DNA from 4 places in the Luteibacter sp. P1_D3 genome. Region 1 is predicted to be linked to each of the others. Evidence: riboswitches for the same ligand, from Rfam matches in the RefSeq annotation. Region 1 holds a riboswitch; each other region holds the start of a gene.
What was found. Region 1 has a riboswitch for cobalamin ahead of AC1DYM_RS07545 (TonB-dependent receptor domain-containing protein). Riboswitches for the same ligand answer to the same signal wherever they lie in the genome.

Region 2: linked by a shared signal. The riboswitch ahead of AC1DYM_RS08355 (CoA-acylating methylmalonate-semialdehyde dehydrogenase) and the one ahead of AC1DYM_RS07545 (TonB-dependent receptor domain-containing protein) in region 1 are both predicted to bind cobalamin.
Region 3: linked by a shared signal. The riboswitch ahead of metE (5-methyltetrahydropteroyltriglutamate--homocysteine S-methyltransferase) and the one ahead of AC1DYM_RS07545 (TonB-dependent receptor domain-containing protein) in region 1 are both predicted to bind cobalamin.
Region 4: linked by a shared signal. The riboswitch ahead of AC1DYM_RS06290 (ribonucleoside-diphosphate reductase subunit alpha) and the one ahead of AC1DYM_RS07545 (TonB-dependent receptor domain-containing protein) in region 1 are both predicted to bind cobalamin.

What each region holds. Positions count from the first base shown of each region.
Region 1 covers NZ_JBFUAT010000008.1:66,555-72,409, forward strand. The annotation lists gene AC1DYM_RS07540 (efflux RND transporter permease subunit) at 1-1,449, opposite strand, end outside; gene AC1DYM_RS07545 (TonB-dependent receptor domain-containing protein) at 1,687-3,570, opposite strand; cobalamin riboswitch at 3,708-3,944, opposite strand; gene nagA (N-acetylglucosamine-6-phosphate deacetylase) at 3,991-5,136, opposite strand; gene AC1DYM_RS07555 (SIS domain-containing protein) at 5,155-5,855, opposite strand, start outside.
Region 2 covers NZ_JBFUAT010000009.1:38,358-44,212, reverse strand. The annotation lists gene AC1DYM_RS08370 (enoyl-CoA hydratase/isomerase family protein) at 1-733, opposite strand, end outside; gene AC1DYM_RS08365 (enoyl-CoA hydratase) at 730-1,524, opposite strand; gene AC1DYM_RS08360 (acyl-CoA dehydrogenase family protein) at 1,521-2,699, opposite strand; gene AC1DYM_RS08355 (CoA-acylating methylmalonate-semialdehyde dehydrogenase) at 2,711-4,234, opposite strand; cobalamin riboswitch at 4,360-4,580, opposite strand; gene AC1DYM_RS08350 (aldo/keto reductase) at 4,621-5,604, opposite strand; gene AC1DYM_RS08345 (LysR family transcriptional regulator) at 5,805-5,855, shown strand, end outside.
Region 3 covers NZ_JBFUAT010000002.1:192,984-198,838, forward strand. The annotation lists gene AC1DYM_RS02920 (aldo/keto reductase) at 1-386, shown strand, start outside; gene AC1DYM_RS02925 (MarR family winged helix-turn-helix transcriptional regulator) at 488-910, shown strand; gene AC1DYM_RS02930 (SDR family NAD(P)-dependent oxidoreductase) at 975-1,787, shown strand; gene AC1DYM_RS02935 (glycosyltransferase) at 1,885-3,174, opposite strand; cobalamin riboswitch at 3,266-3,484, shown strand; gene metE (5-methyltetrahydropteroyltriglutamate--homocysteine S-methyltransferase) at 3,681-5,855, shown strand, end outside.
Region 4 covers NZ_JBFUAT010000006.1:98,548-104,402, forward strand. The annotation lists gene AC1DYM_RS06290 (ribonucleoside-diphosphate reductase subunit alpha) at 1-2,336, opposite strand, end outside; cobalamin riboswitch at 2,504-2,715, opposite strand; gene AC1DYM_RS06295 (hybrid sensor histidine kinase/response regulator) at 2,907-5,741, shown strand; gene AC1DYM_RS06300 (SDR family oxidoreductase) at 5,841-5,855, opposite strand, start outside.

The DNA of each region.
Region 1 (5,855 bases):
CGGCGTCAGGGTCAGCGAGACGACGGCCGAGATCACCACGGCAGCGGCAAGCGTCACCGAGAACTCGCGCAGCAGCTTGGTGATCATGTTGTTGCCGAACAGCAGCGGCGCGAAGACGGCGACCAGCGATAGCGTGATGGAGACGACGGTGAACCCGATCTCACGTACGCCCTCCAGCGAGGCCGGCATCGGCCCCGATCCCTGCTCCATGTGGCGGACGATGTTCTCGATGACGACGATGGCATCGTCCACGACGAAGCCGATGCAAAGCACCAGCGCCATGAGCGACATGGTGTTGAGCGTGTAACCGAGGATCCACATGACCACGAACGCACCGGCCAGCGAGAGCGGCACGCTGAGCGTGGCGATCAGGGTGGGTCCGAGGCGGCGCAGGAAGACCATCATCACCAGCACCACCATCACGATACTGATGAGCAGTGCGACCTTCACCTCATGCAGGGCCGACTGGGTGGTCTGCGTGAGATCGAAGATCGGGGTGACCACGGCATCGGCGGGCAACGACGACTGGAAGCGCGGCAACGCGGCGCGAATCGCCTCGGCGGTCGCAATGGAGTTGGCTTCCGGCCGCTTGCTGATCTGCATGGTGACCGAGCGCTCACCCTGGAACCACGCGGCCTGGTACTGATCCTGTTCGCCACTGGTCACCTTGGCGATGTCGGAGAGGCGGACCGGGACGTTGTTGCGCACGGCGATCAGGATGCTGGCGAAATCCTTCGGCTCACGCAGGCCATCGTTCGCCGTCACCGTCATCTGCGTGGTGCCGTCGGACAGCACGCCCTGCGGCGAATTCACGTTGGCGGCGTTGAGCGCATTGGAGACGTCGTTGGCGGTGAGCTGCTTGGAGGCAAGTGCGTTGGTATCCAGCTCGATGCGCACGGCATGCGGCGTGCCTCCGAACACCTGCACGCGCGAGACGCCGTCGATCTGCTTCACGTTCGGCATGATCAACGTGTTGACTACGTCGAACAACTTGTCCGGTGGCATCGTTTTCGAGGTGAAGGCGACGAGCAGGACGGGGATCTGACCCGTGTCGAACTTGAAGTACTGCGGCGGCGTGGGCATGCCGGCCGGCAGGTCGGCGGCGGCCGCGTTGATGGCGGCCTGCACGTCGCGCGCGGCGGCGTCGGTGCTGCGGTCCATGGTGAAACGGACACGCACGAAGCCCGACCCTTCGGAGCTGTTCGAATACATCTGGTCGACGCCCGGAATCTGGCCGAGATGGCGTTCCAGGGGTGCGATGATGGTGGACGCCATAGTCTGCGCGTTGGCGCCCGGCATCTGGGTCTGGATGAATACCGCGGGCACCTCGATCGAGGGCAGCGCGGCCACGCCCAGCAGCATGTACGCGATCGCACCGGCAAGGGTCAGCCCCGCCGCAAGCAGCGACGTACCGATTGGCCGGCGAATGAATGGTGCAAAAAAGTTCACGACACTTCCTGTGATCGCGGGAAGCATACCCGCGCCCGTGGACTTTATGACGTCAGAGCGTCGGCGTCGCGTGTGCCTTTAGTCGGGGCCCTGCCGGAAGGCAGGGGTGTTGCGTTCATTTGTATCGATGCAAATCTCTAGGGAATCGCCGATAAATCGGCTCCCACAAAAGCATGCCACCTGCACGAGGTCGGCCGTTCTCCTGTGGGAGCCGCTTCAGCGGCGATGGGTATTACCTCAACGCGCCGGCGAATACCGCACGGTCAGGTAATACGTCCGCCCCAGCTGGTTGTAGTACGCCGCCGTCTCATAGTGGCGATCGAACGCGTTGGCCAGGCGACCCTGCACGCTCCAGTCGCTGTCCACGTGCCAGGTCGCGCGCACGTCGGCGGTGGTGTAACCGCCCAGGCGGGTGGTGTTGGCCGCGTCGTCGTAGCTGTAGCCCGCCGAATAGACCGAGCCACCGAGGGTGAAGGCGCCGAGGTCGCGGTCGACATCGAGTCGGGCCGTGCGCTTCGGACGACGGGCGAGCAGGTTGTTGTACTCGTCGCCGCTGTCGCGGTCCTTCGGCTGCTGCAGGGTGCCGTAGGCACGCAGGTGCCAGCCGTCCACGTCCGCGCCCAGCTGTCCTTCCAGCCCGCGGATGCGCGCCTTGCTGACATTGATCGGCAGGAAGTTCGCGTCGAAACCGATCAGGTCGTCCACGCGGGTCTGGTAGGCATTGACCGCCCAGTTCCAGACGCCCGGACGGGCCGACAGGCCGATTTCGGCGGTGCGCGACTTCTCCGGGCTCAGGTTCACCGGCGCGCCGTACGGGTAGTACTCGTCGTTGAAGGTCGGCGCGTGGAACGCGGTGCCGTAGGAGGCGGTGACCTTCATGCCGTTGTCGAAACGGAAACCGTACGCCGCCTGGCCGGTGGTGTGGTTGCCGAACTGATTGTTGTGGTCGTGACGCGCCGAAAGCTGGATCTCGTTGGCACCGAAGATGCCCTGGTAAAGCGCGAACACGCCCGTGTTCTCACGCGTGTCCTTGAGGTAATCCGTGTCGCTCTTCAGCTTTTCCTGCTGGTAGTCGACACCGATGCTCAGGGTCTGGCCCGGGGCCAGGGTGACATCATTCTGCCAGGAGGCTTGGTTGCGCTTGGAGTACAGGTAGCCCACGCGGGCCTTGTCCACGCCGTAGTTCACGAAGTCCAGGGTCTTGTCGGCGCCGTTGAGGTAGTTGTCGGCGCGGTCCTGGTTCTGGCCCAGGCTGATCGACATGCGCCAGTTTTCCAGGGCGTTGAAGGCGAGCTTGGTGCCAGCGACCTGCTGGGTGCGGCGGGTCAGGTTCTGGAAGTCGCCGTCGTATTCGATGTCGCCCTTGCTACGCAGCCAGCTGCCGGTGAGCTCGGTACCGTCATCCCAGCGATAGCCGCCGGAAAGCGCGCCGTTGTAGGTGCGATAGGCGTCGTGGTCGGGCTCGTTGGTGAAGCAGCCCTTGAACACATCGCCCGCGCCAACGCGGCAGGCATTGATGCCCGAGGTGTACTGACCGCCGAGGCTGGCGTTGTACCAGCTGTGCTGGGTGCCACCGGAGAGGCCGAACTGGCCGTCGGTGTAGCCGTGGCTGCCACCGGTGACCGAGAGCGACGGGGTCGGCGCTTCGCCGGCCTGGCCGTGGCGGGTGAAGATCTGGATGACGCCACCGATGGCGTCGGAGCCATACAGGCTGGACTGCGGGCCACGGACGATCTCGATGTGATCGATCTGGTCGACAGGCAGCTGCTCGTAGGCCGGGATGCCGGCGCCGACCGTGCCGACGCGCACGCCGTCCAGCAGGACCAGGGTGTGCGAGGAATTGGTGCCGCGCATGAACAGCGAGGTCTGCTGGCCGATACCGCCCGAGTTGGCGATGACCACGCCCGGCAGGCCGGTGAGCAGGTCCTGCACGCTGACCGGCTGCAGGCGCTCGATGTCCTCGCGGGTGATCAGCGTGACCGGGGCGAGCACTTCATCCAGCGGCGTCGCTGCGCGGTTGGCGGTAACCACCACCGGGTCGAGCCGGTCAGCGGGAGCGTCGGCCGCGTGGGCGGCGGCGATGGACGACAGCAGGGCCATCGCGAGCAGAGTCTTCTTCATGGAGCCGTTTCCTTAATGCATCGCTAGAGGCGACGCGGAGGACAAACGGCGAACGGCATGCGGGCACGGATCGACCCGGAACGCTGTCCGGATTCGCCCTCCGCGAATCGCCCAACAGAAAACGCCCCGCGATAGTCGCGAGGCGAATGCATCGGGCCGGTCTCCGGACTTGCGTCAGCCACCTGCCGTGGCGGGACCCGGCGCCTTCCCGCTTGCGCAGTGGCGTTTGGCCGGTTCCCGTAAAGACCTTCAGGCCTTCCTGTCGCTTACCGTTGCGGGGGCAGTGCCGGAATAGTCGCGAGGCGACGCACCGGCTTCCCGTTTCATCCCTTCCAGCGACCGCCGGTCGGGACACCCGAACGGCGCCACTCTAGCGGGCCGTCGGGTTCATGTCACGCGGATTTAACAACTGAGCCGGCGTCAGCCGACGACGCGCACGCCGCCGATCCAGGTCTCGACGACCTCGTGGTTGTCATCCATAACGACCAGGTCGGCGCGATAACCGGCGGCGATGTGGCCGTGGGTGGCGCCGAGGCCGAGGAAGGCGGCCGGGTAGGTCGAAGCCATGCGGGCGGCCTCGTCATACGGCACGCCGACCATGTTGATGGTGTTGCGCACGGCGGTGGCCATGTCGAGCGCCGAACCAGCCAGCGTGCCATCGGCGGTCTGGCAGACGCCGTCCTTCACCGTAATCGTTTCGCCCTTGAGCACGAAGGTGGGATCGTCCGAGCCGACCGGTGGCATGGCGTCGGTCACCAGCATCATCTTCTCGCGCGCCTTCGCCGCGATGGCGACGCGCAGGGACGCCGGGTGCACGTGGTGGCCGTCAACGATCAGGCCGCACCAGCTGGCCGGGTCCTCGAGTGCCGCGCCGACCACCCCGGGCTCGCGGCTGGTGAACGGTGTCATCGCGTTAAACAAGTGCGTAAAGCCGCGAATGCCGGTGGCCAGTGCGTTGCGGGTGGTGTCGTAGTCCGCCGCGGTATGCCCGGCGGCAACGATGACGCCGTTGGCGACCAGCTCCTGCAGGACGGCAGCGCTGGCGCGTTCCGGTGCAAGGGTGAGCAGGGTCACGCCGCCGTGGCGGCGCGCGACCATCGCCACATCGCTCGCATCGGCGATGCGGAACTTGGCCGGATCGTGCACGCCCTTGCGCTCGGGTGCGATGAACGGACCTTCGAGATGGATGCCGAGCACGCCCGGCACGCCCTGGGCGACCGCTTCGTTGACGGCGTCGATGGCCTTGGCCATGACCTCGGCATCGTCGCTGATCAAGGTGGGCAAGAAGCCGGTGGTGCCGAACTTCGCGTGCGCCTCGCCGATCGTGCGGATCGCCTCGACGGTGGGCGCGTCGTTGAACAGCACGCCACCGCCGCCGTTGACCTGGCAGTCGATGAAACCCGGCAGCAGGCTGTGGCCGCCGAGATCGTGGCGTTCCGCCGCGCGCACGCGCGGATCGGACGGCAGCGCGAGCCCGGTGATCTTTCCGTCGTCGATGAGGACGGCGAAACCACCCTGGAATCCGTTATCGGTAAGGACGCGACCGTTGACGAGGGCGATGGTCATACGAGGAAACTCCGTAGATCAGACGGTTTCCGTCACCTTGTTCAGGTGCGGCGGGACGTCGGGGTTGAAGCCACGGCGCAGCGCGAGCGCGGCGGTGGCGCGATAGAAGCTCTGCACGGTGACCAGCACTGCGGCGATCGGGGCGGTGGCGACCAGGGGAAGGATGTCCTCGCCCGTGGCGCCCGGCGCGGCGACCCAGACCTTGGCACCACGCTTGCGGAACTCCGCGGCCACGTCGAGTACGCCGGGCAGCGTGTCGTCGTTCTGCGCGAAGAACAGCACCGGGAAATGCGGGCCGACCAGGGCCATGGGGCCATGCTTCACTTCGGCCGCGCTGAAGGCCTCGGCATGCAGGCCACAGGTTTCCTTGAACTTGAGCGCCGCCTCGAGGGCGCCGGCGAAGCCGAAGCCGCGACCAACGACGAACAGGTTGTGCGCGTCCACCAGGCCGTCGGTCAGTGCCGACCAGTCAGCGTCCCAACCATGACGAAGCTGGGCAGGCAGCGCGGTGAGCGCATCGGCGATCTCGGCCTTGCCGCTCCAGCGCGCGGCGATGTGCAGGATGGCGAACAACGCGCCCAGGTAGCTCTTGGTCGCCGCGACGCTGGTTTCCGGGCCGGCATGCAGCGGCACGACCACGTCGGCGACATCGGCCAGGGGTGAATCCACCACGTTGACCAGGGCGACCACGTACGCACCGGCCTTCTTCGCGGCCTCGG
Region 2 (5,855 bases), on a different contig from region 1:
CCGCGAAGCCCTCCAACACCTTCGTGAGCAGGTCGGCGTTCGCGTGCCGGTCATCCGTCCATGCGGCGAGCAACAGCGCGGCATCGAGATCGTCACGACGGTCTGCCGGAAGCTGCACATCGGCGAGACCTGCATGGATGGCGTCGCCGCTGTTCAGTGGTGCGCCGGTCAGTGCGAGGAAGACACCCGCGTGCGCCGGTACGCGATGAAGCAGGAAGCTCCCGCCCACGTCCGGATAGAGGCCGATGGTGATCTCCGGGAAGGCGAGTCGCGCGCGTTCGGTGAGCACGCGATGGCTCGCGCCTGCCATCAGGCCGATACCGCCGCCCATGACGATGCCATGACCCCAGCAGAGGACGGGTTTCGGGAAGGTATGGATCAGGTAGTCGAGCCGGTACTCGACCGAAAAGAAGTCACTGGCATACGCGTTGTCGCGCACGTCGGTGCCGCCGCTTGCCTGGTAGTCGCGCATGGACCGATACAGGCTGTGCAGATCGCCGCCCGCGCAGAATGCCTTCTCGCCCGCGCCTTGCAACACCACCATGGCGATGGCGTCGTCACTGGCCCATGCGCGCAGCCGTTCGTCGAGGAGTCGTGCCATCTCCAGCGAAAGGCCGTTGAGCGTCTTCGCGGCGTTGAGTGTCGCGATGCCGATGCGCTTGCCGTTGTCGGCGACGCGTTCCTCGAACAGCACCGGTGCTTCGGGCGGCGGTGGGAGAGTCGTGTCGCTCATGCGTTCTTCCACGTCGGCGCGCGCTTCTCGAGAAAGGCCAGCACACCTTCTTTCTGGTCCTGGCTATCGAACAGGTCGACGAAGGCTTCGCGCTCGCTGACCAGCGCCGTGGCGTGGCTCTGCGTGCGCGTGGCCTGGACCAGGCGCTTGCAGGCCGCGACGCTGGTCGGGCTCTGCTTGCCGGCCTGAAGTGCCCAGGCGATCGCGCGAGCACGCGATTCGCCCTTCGGTACCACGTCTTCGACCAGTCCGATGCGCTGCGCGGTCGCTGCATCCACCCGCTCGCCGAGCATGATCATCCGTTTGGCCCAACCTTCGCCGACCAGGCGAGCCAGGTTCTGCGTGCCGCCTGCGCAGGGCAGCAGGCCCACGCCGGCTTCGGGCAAGGCCATCTGCGCCTGCTCCTCGGCGATGCGCAGGTCGCAGGCCAGGGCGCACTCGAGGCCGCCACCCATGGCATAGCCGTTGATCGCCGCGATGCTCACGCCCCGGAAGGCGGAGAGGGCTTCGAACGCCTCACCGAAGCGACGTGCCGCTTCGCGGGCCACGGCCTTGTCGCCGTCGGCGAACTGCTTGAGGTCGGCGCCGGCCGAAAAAAACTTCTCGCCCTCGCCCGTGATCACCAGGGCATAGATCTCGCGGTCGGCATCGAGGTCGTGGACGAGGGTACGCAGGGCGACCAGGCTGTCGCGAGTCCAGGCGTTGGCTGGCGCGTTTGAGAGCGTGACGACGGCCACGTGGCCGTCGATCTCCAGCGTAAGCCCGGTATAGCGCGTCGCGGTGTCGCTCATCGCAGTTCCTCTTCGGTATTGAGCAGGTGACGCGCGATGATAACGCGCATGATTTCGTTGGTGCCCTCGAGGATCTGGTGCACGCGGGAGTCACGCAGCAGTCGTTCGATGGGGTACTCGCGGATATAGCCGTAGCCACCGTGGATCTGCAGGGCGTCGTTGCAGATGGCGAAGCCGGCGTCCGTGGCGAAGCGCTTGGCCATCGCGCACCACACGGTCGCGTCGCTGCTGCCGGCCTCGAGCTTGCGTGCGGCCGTGTGTACCATCTGCCGCGCCGCGACCAGCTGTGTCGCCATGTCGGCCAGCTTGAACTGCAGGGCCTGGAACTCGCCGAGCTTCTTGCCGAACTGTTTGCGTTCGCCCATGTAGCGCCGGGCCGCATCCAGCGCGCCCTGGGCGGCGCCTAGCGAACACGCCGCGATATTCAGGCGGCCGCCGTCGAGTCCCTTCATGGCGATCTTGAATCCCTCACCCTCGCTACCCAGCCTATGGTCGGCAGGAATGCGCACACCGTCGAAGCTCACGCTTCGCGTGGGCTGGCTGTGCCAGCCGAGCTTTGCTTCGTTGCGCCCATAGCCGATGCCCTGCAGGTGGGCAGGCACGGCGAACGCGCTGATACCGCGTGCACCACCCTCGGCCGTACGCGCCATCACCACCAGCATGTCCGTCGCACCCGCGCCGGAAATGAACGCCTTGCTGCCACTAAGCACGTACGTGTCGCCATCGCGCTCGGCACGGGTTTTCAGCGCGCCCGCGTCCGAGCCCGCACCCGGCTCGGTGAGACAGTAGGACGCCAGCTTCGAGCCGCTGGCGAGCAGCGGGCCCCAGCTGTCACGTACTGCCGGCGTCGCATGGGCGGTAAGCATCCAGGTGGCCATGTTGTGGATGCTGATGAAGGCGGCCGTCGACGGATCGATGGCGGCGAGTTCCTCGAACACGATCGCCGCATCGAGCCGAGTCAGGCCCGTACCGCCGGCCCGCTCGTCGACATAAAGGCCGCAGAAGCCGAGCTCGCCCGCCTTGCCGATCGCCTCGCGTGGGAATTCACTCTCGGCATCCCAGCGTGCCGCGTGCGGCGCGAGTTCGGCGAGGGCGAACGCCTGCGCTGCATCGCGGAAGGCCAGTTGATCGTCGCTCAGGTCGGTCTGTGGGGGTGGAATCCTTGGGATGTCCATGACCGCGGCCATCACTTGAGACTGATGGTGGTGTTGACGCCGACGTGGAGTGTGTCGTCGTCGAACCAGCGCTGCGTCACCGTCTTGGTCTGGGTGTAGAACATGACGACCTGCTTACCGTACGGCCCAAGGTCGCCCAGCTTCGACGCGCGCGAGCCGGTGAACGAGAACAGCGGCACCGGCACGGGAATCGGTACGTTGATACCGACCTGGCCTACGTCGATGTCTTCCTGGAAGCGTCGCGCGGCGGCGCCGGACTGGGTGAACACCGCCGTGCCGTTGCCGTTCGGATTGGCGTTGACCAGATCGATCGCCTCATCGAGCGAGTCGACGGCCAGGATGACCAGCACGGGCCCGAAAATCTCTTCGTCGTAGATGCGCATGCCCGGCCGCACGCCCGAGAAGATAGTCGGCCCGACGAAGTTCCCCTCTTCAAAGCCAGGCACCGATGGTTTGCGGCCGTCGAGTTCGAGGATGGCACCCTGCTCGACACCCGAGGCGATGAAGGCCTCGACACGTTCGCGCGCCGCGCAGGAAATCAGTGGTCCGACATCGGTACCGGCTGTATGGCCCGCGCCCACCTTCAGCGTCTTCGCCTTGGCCACGAGGTCGGGAATCCAGCTCTGTGCGTCGCCCACAAGGACCGCGGTCGATGCCGCCATGCAGCGTTGGCCTGCCGCGCCGAAGGCCGCACCAGCGAGGGCGTTGAGCGTCTGTTCCTTGTTCGCATCCGGTAGCACGACAGCGTGGTTTTTCGCGCCCATCATGCACTGCACGCGCTTGCCGCTCTGCGAGGCGCGGTGATACACGTGGGTGCCGACGCGCGTGGAACCGACGAAGGAGACGGCCTTGATATCGGCGTGATCGCAGATCGCGTTGACCACGTCTTCACCGCCGTGGATCACGTTGAGAACGCCCTTCGGGATGCCGGCTTCGAGCGCGAGTTCCACCAGCCGCATCGTCACCATCGGATCCTGCTCGGACGGTTTCAACACGAAGGTATTGCCGGTGGCGATCGCCATCGGGAACATCCACAGCGGGATCATGGCGGGAAAATTGAATGGCGTGATGCCGGCGCAGACGCCGATCGGCTGCAGCAGGGTAAAGGTATCGACGCCGCCGGCGACGTTGTTGGCCAGTTCGCCCAGTTGCAGGTTGCCAATGGCGGCAGCGTGCTCGACTACTTCCAGGCCGCGGAACACGTCGCCTTCCGCGTCGGGAAGCGTCTTGCCCTGCTCGGCGCTGAGCAGGGCGGCGAGGTCGCCCATATGTTCGCGAATCAGCTGCTGGTACTTCAGGAAGATGCGCGCGCGTACGCCGATGGGTGTCTTGCGCCAGCTCTTGAACGCCTGCGCGGCCGCGGCGACCGCAGCGTTTACCTCGTCGGCGGTCGCGAACGGCACACGCGCCAGGACCGCCTGCGTCGCGGGATTGACGACGTCGCGCCATTCGGTGGATCGGGATTCGACGAAGGCGCCGTCGATCAGCAATTTAACGGTCGCGACATCGGTCGCCACTGAGTCCAGCTTGTTCATGGTCCTGCTCCGTACGCTCACCCGCGAAAGGGGCGCTGCGGAGCAGACAAGAGGACACGGAGCAGCCGGTGGCCGCGCCGAATCAGCCCGTCCGGTTGCCCGCCGCAACACCCGAGGAGGCGCCCCTGGGGGCACCTGCACAGGCCGGTCTCCGGGCTTGCGAGCGGTGCATGTCGCACCACCCCGACACCTTCCCGCGCATCGCGCAGTGGTTACGTCGTCGGGTGTTCTCGCCTACCGTTGCGGGGGCAGCGCCGGCATGGGATCTTGCGATCCGCACCGGCTTCCCGTTTCACCCTGCTCGCTGCGTATGCAACGACAGGACACCTGTGATCCACCGAGTGTAGCGTGGCGGCGGATGCGCTCAAGCTGCAGTGCGGTAGAACTCAGCGCCCGACGAGGGCTTGCAGGTGCGCGGGGTAGCGCTCGCCTTGCAGCGAAATCTTCGACACCGACGCGTGGATGTCCTGGAGCTCGCTGGCGCTCAGCGCGACGTCGGCGGCACCGAGGTTTTCTTCCAGGCGGTGCAGCTTGGTCGTTCCCGGAATCGGTACGATCCAGGGCTTCTGGTGCAGCAACCACGCCAGTGCGACCTGGGCCGGCGTGACGTTCTTCGCTGCTGCAATGCTGCCGAGCAGGTCGACCAGCGCCTGGTTGGCCTTGCGCGATTCCGCGGTAAAACGCGGCACGCTGTTGCGGAAATCCTTGCTGTCGAAGCTCGTGCCTGCATCGATCTTGCCGGTCAGGAAGCCCTTGCCCAGGGGGCTGAACGGCACGAAGCCGATGCCGAGTTCTTCCAGGGTCGGGATGATCTCCGTTTCCGGTTCGCGCCAGAACAGCGAGTACTCGCTCTGCAGGGCTGCCACCGGCTGAACGGCATGCGCGCGACGAATCGTTTGCGCGCCGGCTTCCGACAGGCCGAAGTGCTTCACCTTGCCCTCGACGATCAGGTCCTTAACCGCACCGGCGACGTCCTCGATCGGTACGGACGGGTCGACACGGTGCTGGTAGAACAGGTCGATGACGTCGGTTCGCAGGCGCTTCAGCGAGGCTTCGGCGACAGCCTTGATGTGTTCGGGGCGGCTGTTGAGCGCGCCCTGCACGCCACCCACGTCGAAGCCGAACTTGGTCGCGATCACCACGTTGTCGCGGAACGGGGCGAGCGCTTCGCCGACGACTTCCTCGTTGGTAAACGGGCCGTAGACCTCGGCAGTATCGAAGAAGGTCACGCCGCGTTCGACGGCGGCCCGGATCAGGGCGATGGCCGCGTCGCGTTCGGTCGCGGGGCCGTAGCCGAAGCTCAGGCCCATGCAGCCGAGGCCGATGGCGGAGACTTCGAGACCGGTGGATCCCAGGGTGCGTGTCTGCATGTCGTTTCCTCGTTGAGATAGCCAATCTAGGGGTCGACCTCGCCCGCGACTACCTGGGCAATGTGGCTTGCTCTCATAGCGAGAATTCATGAATCGGGTGGCCGCGGGCACGGCAGCTGCTTCTGGTGGGCCGTTTGACGGCCTCGAACCAGCCGGAATGCTAAAGTCACGGCATCACTCATGATCAGGCGTCACGTGTCATGCGCAAGGATCTCCACGATCTCGTCGCCTTCCTTGCCGTCGCCCGAGAA
Region 3 (5,855 bases), on a different contig from region 1:
TGATTCCGTTCTGCGAGGACCAGGGCATCGCGGTGTTGCCGTGGAGCCCGCTGGCACGTGGCCGCCTCACGCGTGACTGGGACCAGAGCAGCATCCGGCAGGAAAGCGATGTGTTCGGCAAGACCCTGTACAACGCCACCGAGGATTCCGATCGCGCGATCGTCGAGGCCGTGAAGAAGGTCGCTGACGAACGTGGCGTACCACGCGCACAGGTCGCCCTGTCCTGGGTCGCCCATCGTTCCGGTGTCACCGCCCCTATCGTCGGCGCATCGAAACCGCATCATCTGGACGATGCCGTGGCGGCGATCGACCTGGTCCTCTCCGACGAAGAAACGGCGACCCTCGAAAAGGCCTACGCGCCCCACCCCGTCGAAGGCTTCGAGTAACCACAACGCCCCGCTGTCCGTAGGAGCCGATTCATCGGCGATCCCGCGGCAGCGGGCCAGAGTGCTTGACATGTGTGTGTATGCACGATCATGATCGCTCCATGACCTCCCGCATCGACCTGTGCAATTGCTTCGCCGCCCGTCAGGCCGCCCGTGCGATCACGCGGACCTACGAGCGGCATCTGGCGCCCTCCGGGCTGACCAGCTCGCAGTTCACCCTGCTGGTGCTGCTGGAAGATCGTCCCGGTATCGGCATGCGTGAGTTGTCTGAAGACATGGTCATGGATCGCACCAGCCTGGTTCGCGCGCTGAAACCCCTGCAGCGCGACGGTCTCGTCGCGGTGGCGCCGTCGGTCGACGACTCACGCCAGAACGTCTACCTGCTCACCCCGGCCGGTCATGCCAAGACCGCGCAGGCCGGTGAGCTTTGGGCGACAGCGCAGGCCGAATACGAAGCAACGTTCGGCAGCGCGACGGCGACCGCCACGCGCGAGACCATGCATCGGATCGGGCAGATGGCCTGAAGCCCTGACACCCCTTTTTTTACCTCAATATGTGCATACGCACGCTTAGACAGGAATTCTCGTGATGACCACCAGCAATCCCGGCACCGCCCTCGTCACCGGCGCGTCCAGCGGCATCGGCGCCGTGTATGCGGACCGTCTCGCCAAGCGCGGCTTCGATCTCATCCTCGTTGCGCGCAGCAAGGAAAAACTCGACGCCCTCGCAAAACACATCACGTCGTCCACCGGCCGCGCGGTGCGTGTTGTGCCTGCCGACCTGACGCGCGACGACGATCTCGGCCGCGTGGAAGCCGTGATCGCCGAGACGGCGGCCTTGAGCCTGCTGGTCAACAACGCCGGTGTCGGCGCCATGGCCCCGATGCTCCAGGCGGACATCGGCAAGATGACCGACCTCATCGCGCTCAACGTCACCGCACCGACGCGCCTTGCCTACAAAGCGGTGCCGGGGCTCGTCGCACGCGGTGGCGGCGCGGTGATCAACATTTCGTCCATCGTGGCGGTCGCTCCCGAGCTGCTCAACGGTGTGTATGGCGGGAGCAAGGCCTTCATGCTCGCGCTCAGCCAGTCGATGCATCACGAGCTTGCCGATAAGGGCATCCAGATTCAGGCGGTATTGCCGGGTGCGACCGCGACCGACTTCTGGCCCGTGGCCGGCACGTCCATCGATAACCTGCCGAAGGAATGGGTGATGAGTGCGGAGGATATGGTCGATGCCTCGCTGGCCGGCTTCGACGCGGGCGAGCTGGTGACGATTCCTGCCGTCGAATCCGCTGCCTTGGTCGACGGGCTCGAAGCGGCGCGACGTGCGCTGTTCCCGGAGTTGTCGAAGTCGGTGCCGGCGTCGCGTTATGGGGTTAAGGCCCAGGTTGCTGCGTAATCGTCAGCACCCATCGCCGATGAATCGGCTCCTACACAGAGCAACCGCCATGTGGGAGCCGCTCCAGCGGCGATGCTCCTTTCCCGCGGCAGCGGGCCTAGTGATACAGACGCCGCGCAATCGCCTGCTCGATCACGTCAGCCGCGACACGCGCACCGTCCTCCACGCGAATCACCGCCGCTGCACGCTGTGCCCGCGCCGCGACACTCTCGTCCATCAAGAGCCCGCGTAGTTTCGCCGCCGCGACATCAGCGCGATAACGCGACGCCGCCAGCACATCCCCCACGCCGAGACGAACGACGCGCGCCGCATTGTCCGGCTGGTCGAAGCCATGCGGCACGACCAGTTCGGGACAGCCTGCGCGCAACGCTTCCTGCGTCGTGCCGATACCGCCGTGATGAATGACCGCCGCCGCGCGTGCGAACAGTGCACCGTGGGGGGCGTACTCCACCGCCACCACGCCATCGGGCAAGACCCCAGGCAGTCGCTCACGCATCTCAGGCGATCCTGTCAGTAGTACCGCGCGTCGACCCAGGGCCGTGGCGACCGCCATGCTCTCGTGGAGGAAGCTCTCCCCCGCATGCACGGCCGCCGAGCCCAGCGTAAAAACCAGGGGCGCGTCGCCGTCGTCCACGAAGCGGCGGAGGTCTGGAGGAAGCGTGTCGGCGAACGGCGCGTAGCGGCAATACCCCGTCACGACGGTGTGAGCCGGCGAATCCGGTGGGGGCCGACCCAACAGCGGCGAGTACATGGCGAGGACGCCATCGCGCGCGTGCTGTCCGCGATGAAAGGGATCGCCCCAGACCGACACCGGGGCCAGCCCGAGCGATTGCCGGAAGTGTCGTACCGCCTTCGTCCAGGGCGAGGTCACCGTCTCGCCGAGGCGCCGCACCCATGCGCCTCGCCGGGGTGACGTACGCAGGAAGCGATCGAGCCAGTCGATGCCCGTGGCGGGGGGATCGAAGGCCGAGAGAAAGACGGCAGGCGACAGCGCGGCCGATAACCAGGCGATCCGCCGGGTCTCACCGAGGATCTGCCCCGCGAAGGCCAGGGTCGAGGTCACGATCGCATCCGCGTCGGCACAAACGGGCGCGAGCGCCTCGTAACTGCTCGCCACATCGGCCGCGGCAAGGTCGCGCACCACGAAGCGCGGACCGCGCCAGGGATGAAAGGCGCGCGCGGCGAAGGCCGCTTTGTCCTCGGGCTCGGCGATCCCGCTGGCAAGCACGTAGTCCAGCCCGGCCGCAGCGACGGCGTCACGATGGATGCCGTGGGCACCAATCGTCACGCGGTAGCCGCGATGACGCAGCTCCCGACCGACGGCGAGGAAGGGAAAGAGATCGCCCTGCGACCCCACCGTCGCCATCACGATATGTCTTCCGGTCATGCGGCGCTCCAGGGGGATGTCGGCTCATGGTCGCCGTCGGGATGTCGAGGCGATGCATCGCCGCCGATTGACTTTGGGCGTCCATACGGCTAATTTTCCGCCCGTCAGCGGTCTTTATCTCTTTATTCGAATAGAAAGATAAAGCTAAGAGGGAAGCCGGTGGGAATCCGGCGCTGCCCCGCAGCGGTATGTGGAGACGAGCCCGTCACAGGCACTGGATCGGTAACGATCCGGGAAGCGACGGGCAAGGCGGCACCGGCACGGTGCCACATCCACGAGCCCGAAGACCTGCCGCCGACCGGAACGAACGCGCCGTCATGGGCGCGAACGCTCCGTCCGACCTGGATCGCCGTCCCGCAAGGGCGGCATCCGGTTCGCCCGCGGGGGCGAAGGTCGACGGCTAGCCCGCATGACGTCCCCTCACCTGCCGTGCCCCGCGTGGCAGGTGCGTAGGCGTCGGCGCCCAGCCGCCCTTCCCTCCTCTTTGCCACGAAGAGGAATCATCCATGCCACACGTAACGTATCCGGGCTTCCCCCGCATCGGCCGGCGCCGCGAACTCAAGCGCGCTCTCGAGAGCCACTGGAAAGGAGACAGCAGCGCCGACGAACTGCTCGCCGTCGCGCGCGACCTGCGCCAGCGCCACTGGAAGCTTGCCCGCGACGCCGGTGCCGACAGCGTCCCGGTGAACGACTTTTCCCTCTACGACCATGTGCTCGATGCGGCCGTGCTGGTCGACGCGATCCCGCCGCGCTACCGCGCACTCGCATCCCGTAACCCGCTCGCGGGCTACTTCGCCATGGCCCGTGGCCACCAGGACGGCGATGTCGACCTGCATGCCCTCGAAATGACCAAGTGGTTCGACACCAACTACCACTACATCGTGCCGGAACTCGAGGCGGGTCAGCGCTTCGCCGCGCGCCCGGACAAGGTCGTCGCCGAATACCGTGAGGCCCTCGCGGCGGATCACGTGGCACGCCCTGTCCTGCTCGGGCCGGTGAGCTTCCTGCGCTTGTCCAAGACCGTCGACGGCAGCGACCCGCTGGCCTTGCTCGACTCGTTGCTGCCTGCCTGGCTCGGTGTCATCGACGCCCTCGCCTACGCGGGTGCCGACTGGGTGCAGGTGGACGAGCCGACCCTCGTGCTCGATCTGGATGCGCCGTGGCGCGAAGCGTTCCGGCGTACCTATGCCGCGGTGGCCGCACACGGTCGCGTACGCATCCTGCTCGCCACTTACTTCGGCGAACTCGGTGCGAATCTCGAGCTCGCCACGTCGCTACCGGTAGCCGGCCTGCACGTGGACCTCGCTCGCGCGCCCGACCAGCTGGACGCCGTACTCGATGCCTTGCCCGCCGACCGCGTGCTTTCCGCCGGCGTGCTCGATGGCCGCAACATCTGGCTGAGCGACCCGTCGACCATCCTCCCCCGCGTGGACCGCCTGCTCGCGCGCCTCGGCGACGACCGCCTCTGGCTGTCGACCTCGTGTTCCCTGCTGCACGTGCCGATCGACGTCTCCGAAGAAAAACACCTCCCCGCGCACCTGGCCGGATGGTTGTCGTTCGCCCGGCAGAAGATCGCCGAACTGCGTCGCTATGCCGACGCCGTCGCCGGTGATGACGCGGCACGGAAGACCCTGGCCCGGCAGCACGAGATCGTCGCCAGCCGCCAGACCTCCGGCGACGTCGTGCGTGCCGACGTCCGCGCCCGCGTACGTCAGCTGACGCCGCAGTTCGGCCAGCGTCGTTCGGCCTTTTCGTTCCGCGCCGACGTGCAGCGCGAGCGTTTCGGCCTGCCCGATCTGCCGACGACGACCATCGGGTCGTTCCCGCAGACCAACGACCTGCGCATCGCGCGCGCCGCGCATCGCTCGGGCAAGCTGGACGACGACGCGTATGCGGCCATTCTTCGTGACGAAGTGCGCCGTGTCGTGCGCTTCCAGGAAGAGGCCGGCATCGATGTACTGGTGCATGGCGAACCCGAGCGCAACGACATGGTCGAGTACTTCGGCGAGCAGCTGGACGGCTACGTCTTCACCTCGCTCGGCTGGGTGCAGAGCTACGGCTCCCGTTGTGTCAAGCCGCCGATCATCTATGGCGATGTCGCGCGTCCCGCACCGATGACGGTCGCGTGGTCAGCGTACGCCCAGTCGCTCACCGATAAGCCCATGAAGGGCATGCTCACCGGACCGGTGACGATGCTGCAGTGGTCCTTCGTACGCGACGACCTCCCCCGCGCCGATGTGTGCCGACAGATCGCCCTGGCGCTGCGAGACGAAGTGCACGATCTGGAGAAGGCTGGCATCGGCATCGTCCAGATCGACGAACCGGCGCTGCGCGAAGGCCTGCCGCTGCGTCGCGCCGACTGGGACGCGTACCTCGCCTGGGCGGTCGATGCCTTCCGCATCACGGCCGGCGGCGTCAGCGATGCGACCCAGGTGCACACCCACATGTGCTACTCGGAGTTCAACGACATCATCGAGGCGGTCGCCGCGATGGACGCGGACGTCATCTCGATCGAGACCAGCCGCTCGCGCATGGAGCTCCTGGACGCCTTCACCCGGTTTCAGTACCCGAACGGCATCGGCCCCGGCGTCTACGATATCCACTCGCCACGCGTCCCGACCGAAGCCGAAATGGCCGACCTCCTGGCCCGGGCCCTCCAGGTCCTGCGTCCCGACCAGCTC
Region 4 (5,855 bases), on a different contig from region 1:
TTGACGCCCGACTTCCACGCGTACATGTACATGGAGGAGAGCTGGCCGATGTTCGGGTTCTCCATGAACAGGTTCAGCGACTGGCTCTGGTCGATGTACGCACCGCGTGAGGCGGCGAGGTCGATCAACGCCTTCTGCGGCAGCTCCCACGTGGTGCGGTACACCTCGCGCAGCGCGGCCGGAATCGCGTTGATGCCCTGCACCGAACCTTCGGCGAGCTTGATCTGGTCGCGCACTTCCGCGGTCCACAGGCCCAGCGTCTTCAGCTCGTCGACCAGGTAGCGGTTGACCACGAGGAAGTCGCCCGACAGCGTCTCGCGCTTGAACAGGTTGGACACCTGCGGCTCGATGCACTCGTAGCAACCGGCGATCGAGGCGATCGTCGCGGTCGGTGCGATGGCGATGAGCAGCGAGTTGCGCAGGCCCTTGGCCTTGATCTTCTCGCGCAGTTCGGCCCAGCGGCCGTCGACGTCGGTCGGCGTGGCGGCCGGCCAGTAGTCGAACTGCATCTCGCCATTGGCCGAACGGGTTTCTTCGAAGCCCGGCAGCGGACCGTCGCGCTCGGCGATCTCGTTGGACATGGACAGCGCGTGGAAGTAGATCTCTTCCTGGATGCGCGTCGACAGCTTGCGGGCTTCTTCCGAATCGAACGGCAGGCGCAGCTTGAAGAAGACATCCTGCAGGCCCATCACGCCGAGGCCGACCGGGCGCCACTTCATGTTTGCCGTCTTCGCCGTGGCGATCGGGTAGAAGTTCAGATCGATGACACGGTTGAGCTGGCGCACGGCGGTACGCACCGTGGTGGCGAGCTTGTCGTAGTCGAACTGGCCGTCGACCACGTGGCGGGCGAGGTTCACCGAGCCGAGGTTGCACACGGCCGTCTCGCCTTCCGAGGTCACTTCGAGGATCTCGGTGCACAGGTTCGACAGGTGGATCACGTTCTGCGGCAGCGCGGTCTGGTTGCTGGTCGCGTTGGAGCGATCCTTGAAGGTCATCCAGCCATTGCCGGTCTGGGCCAGCGAACGCAGCATGCGGGCATAGAGCTCGCGGGCCTTGATCGACTTCGCGGCGAGGCCTTCGGCTTCCGCCTTTTCATAGGCGGCGTCGAAGGTCGGGCCCCAGGTGTCGACGAAGTGCGGAACGATCTTCGGATCGAACAGCGACCAGTCACCGTCGATCTCCACGCGACGCATGAAGAGGTCGGGAACCCAGTTGGCCAGATTCAGGTTGTGCGTGCGGCGCGCGTCGTCACCGGTGTTCTCGCGCAGCTCGAGGAATTCCTCGATGTCGGCGTGCCAGGATTCCAGGTACACGCAGGCCGCGCCCTTGCGCTTGCCACCCTGGTTCACCGCGGCCACGGACGCGTCGAGCGTCTTCAGCCAGGGCACGAGGCCGTTGGAGTGGCCGTTGGTGCCCTTGATCAGCGAACCGCGCGAACGGATGCGCGAGTAGGCCAGGCCGATACCGCCGGCGAACTTCGACAGCTGGGCCACGTCGCCGTACTTGGCGTAGATGGATTCCAGCGCATCCTGCGGCGAGTCGAGCAGGAAGCACGATGACAGCTGCTCGTGCGCCGTGCCGGCGTTGAACAGGGTCGGCGAGCTGGCCAGGTACTCGAGCGACGACAGCATGCGATACAGCTCGAGCGTCTCGGCGACATCGTTGCCGCCAAGCGCGCAGGCGATGCGCATGAAGAAGTACTGCGGCGTTTCGATCACGAAGCGCTTGGTCGGGTGGCGCAGCAGGTAACGGTCGTACACCGTGCGCAAGCCGAAATACTCGAAGCGGCGCGAACCGGTGGTGTCGATCGCATCGTTGAGCTTGCGCGCATTGATCAGGACGAAATCACGCAGGCGCTCGTTGAGGATGCCCAGGTCGAAGCCGGTGGAGATCGACTGCGAGAACGACTGGATGTCCTGGCCCGACACTTCCTTGTCGACGAAGGCCGAGAGCAGGCGCGCGGCCAGCTGGCCGTACTCCGGCTCTTCGGCGGTGAGGGCCGCCGAGGTGCGGATCGACAGCTGGTCGAGTTCCTGGGTGGTGGCGCCGTCGTACAGGCCGCCGATCGTCTTCAGCGCCACGCGCATCGGGTCGACCGCGAACAGGCCATCGGCGCTGCGCGTCACCGCGCGCACGATCTTGTTCACGTCGACCACTTCGTGGCCGCCATTGCGCTTGGTCACGCGCATCTGGCCGGGGTTGTGCGGCGGGGTCAGCGCGAAGGCCGGCGGCGCGTCGTTGTTCTTGTAGCCGGCGGCCAGCGCCTTGTCCGTTGCTGCAGGGGAGGTGGCGGCCGTATCGGCCGTCTCGGTGCGCTCGCGCGCTGCGGAATCCATCGTCGTCATTGTGTTGGCAGCCCCATGGCCTTGGTCAAACCCCGTTCCCGAGGAACCGGCTCGATGCGATGGCGGTGAAACGCGGGAATCGTCGAGGACGGAGCGCCGCGAAGGGCTCCGGTCCGCGACGTGCTTCCCCGCGGAAGCCGTCACTGCTATCGAGGCCGCTCGGGCTCCGATTGCTGGCAGGTCTTCGGACTTGTGGACGTGGGCCTCTCGGCCCGCCTACCCGTCGCTTCCCAGTCCCCGGAGGACCAGTGCATAGAACGGGATCGTTTCCACTTACCGCTGCGGGGCAGTTCCGGATTCACACCGGTATTCCCTATTAAGTCCGACGGGCAGTCGCGCCTCTCCGGACACCAACGGGACACACGATATAGCTGGCCGGGGGGTGCGTCAACACAAGATGTAGGGTGTTTGCCCTAGGTGCTTGATCGGCTTGGGAGTCGCCTTTGTCAAGCGGTTTTCGTGCCCTGGGGGATGAGGGTTTTGTGAAGACCGTCTACACAAAGGGAACCACCACGAACCGATAAAATCGCCGCCCATCTCCAACCCACGATTGCATTACCGATGCCCTCATCGTTCGCATTGCAGGACCAGACCCTCCTTTCCCATGCGCTCGATGGCCTGCCATTCGGCTTTGCGGCCCTGTCCGCGACGGGGGACCTGCTCTACGGCAACGCCTGGGTCACGGCGCGCCTGCGCGAACACGAGCCAACGGGGTTCCTGGCCTTGTGGGACGAGGAGAGCCGGCGCCGCCTTCTCGCGGCCCTGCCGCTGGTCGTGCCGGGCAACGGCGTGCGCGAACTGGCCCTGGGCACCGCCGATGGCGTCCCTGTGCGCGTGTCGCTGGAAGCACGCCCCGGTGTATCCGCGAGCGTGGTGGTGACGATCCGTCCGGCACACGATGGTGCGAACGGCGCCAGCGCGGCTGACGATCGCCGGCTCGCCCTGATCGAGATAGGGAACCTGCTGCGCGACCTGGAAGATCCGGCCGAGATCGCCTATCGCGTCGCCGAGGTGCTGGGTCGCACCCTGAAGGTCAGTCGCGCCGGCTACGGCACGATCGATCCGGTCGCGGAGACGATCACCGTGGAGCGCGACTGGAACGCGCCGGGGATCACCACGCTCGCCGGCGTGCTGCGCTTTCGCGACTACGGCACGTATATCGAGGAGCTCAAGCGCGGCGTAACCGTCGTCATCACCGACGCCCGGACCGACCCGCGCACCGCGGTCACGGRCGATGCGCTGGACGGCATCAGTGCCCTGTCCTTCATCAATATGCCGGTGACCGAGCGGGGCGGCTTCGTCGCGCTGCTTTATCTCAACGATGAACACCCCCGTGAATGGCTGCAGGAAGAGATCAGCTTCGTCAGCGAGGTGGCCAGCCGCACGCGGGTGGCCGTGGAACGGCGCCGCGCCGAGCACGAGTTGCGGCTGCTCGCCAAGGACCTGGAGCGCCAGGTCGTCGAGCGCACCTACGAGCGCGACCGGGTCTGGACCCTGTCCAGCGATATCCTGGTCGTCGCCGACACCGACACGCGCCTGCTGTCGGTCAATCCGGCGTGGACCGCCATCCTGGGCTGGAGCGAGCGCGACACGGTCGGCCGCTCCTACCTCGACTTCGTCCATCCGGACGACATTTTCCGTACCCAGGACGAGACCGGCCATCTTGCCGACGGTGAGACCACGCTCCGCTTCGAGAACCGCTATCGCACCGCCGACGGCGGCCTGCGCACGCTTTCCTGGCGCGCTGTGCCGAGCGAGGGCCTGATTTTCGCCGTGGCGCGCGATGTCTCGTCCGAGCGCGAGCGCGAGGCGGCGCTGGAGATCACCCAGGAACAGCTGCGTCAGGCGCAGAAGATGGACGCCATCGGTAACCTGACCGGTGGTGTCGCCCATGATTTCAACAACCTGCTTCAGGTCATCAGCGGCAATCTGCAGTTACTCGCCACCGATGTGTCGGGCAACGAGCGGGCCGAACGCCGCGTCGCCAATGCCATGGCCGGTGTCACGCGCGGGTCCAAACTCGCCGCCCAGTTGCTCGCCTTCGGCCGCCGCCAGCCGCTGGCGCCGAAGGTCGTCAACATCGGTCGCTTTGTTCGCGACATGGATGAGCTGCTGCGTCGGGCGCTCGGCGAGGCCATCGACGTGGAAACGGTGATCGCGGGTGGTTTGTGGAACACCCTGGTGGATCCCTCCAACGTCGAGAACGCGCTGCTCAATCTGGCGATCAACGCGCGCGATGCGATGAATGGGCAGGGCCGCCTGACCGTTGAGGCGGGTAACGCGCTGCTCGACGACGCCTATGCCAAGGCGCATGGCGACCTGCGTCCCGGCCAGTACGTGATGCTCGCCGTGACCGATACCGGCGCCGGCATACCGCAGGACATCCTTGGCCAGGTGTTCGATCCGTTCTTCACGACCAAACCCGAAGGTCGCGGTACGGGCCTGGGGCTGTCGATGGTCTACGGCTTCGTGAAACAGTCCGGTGGCCACGTGAAGATCTATAGCGAGCCGGGCGAAGGCACGACGGTGAAGATCTACCTGCCGCGCTCGGTGCAGGGCGAGGACCGCGTGGTCGATATCGAGGAAGAAGGCGTACGCGGCGGCGACGAAACCATCCTCGTCGCCGAGGACGATGAGGCGGTACGCGAGACCGTGGTCGGCTTGCTCGCCGACCTCGGATACCGCGTGTTGAAGGCGCGTGATGCGGAAAGTGCGTTGTCGATCATCGAGAGCGGCATCGCCATCGATCTGCTGTTCACCGATGTCGTCATGCCCGGTCCGCTGCGCAGCCCGGAACTGGCACGCAAGGCCGCCGAGCGTCAGCCCGGCATCGGCGTGCTGTTCACCTCGGGCTATACCGAGAACGCCATCGTGCACGGCGGCCGCCTGGACGAAGGCGTGGAGTTGCTGAGCAAGCCGTATTCGCGTGAAGCCCTGGCGCGGAAGATCCGCCATGTGCTCGCCGGGCGCGTGCCGCGCACGCCGGTCGATCCCAGGGCCGCACCGGCACCGTCGCTACCGCCGCCGAAGGGCGCCCCGGCTTCGTTGCGTGTGCTGGTGGTCGAGGACGATGCACTCATCCGCATGTCGATTGCCGAGATGCTCGAGAGCCGCGGGCACATCGTCTTCGAAGCGGGCGACGGCGTCGAGGCCATGCGCTGGCATGGCGCCGAGGATATCGACATCCTGCTCACCGACGTCGGCCTGCCCGGGATGAACGGTGTCGAGGTCGCCGAGCGCATGCGTGAGGTACAGCCGTCGCTGCCGGTGCTTTTCGCCACGGGCGACCAGACCGCCAATGGCGTCGAGCGCGATGCGCGGACAGCGATCATCGTGAAGCCGTATGGGGTGGCGGACCTGATCGAGGCGATCGGGCGGATTACGCGGGAATCGTAAAAGCATCGCCGATGAATCGGCTCCTACCGAGCAGGTTCTCGTGCTTTGGTAGGAGCCGATTTATCGGCGAAGGGTGCTCGCCTCAAGGCAGCGCCCTCATCAAGGCAACATATG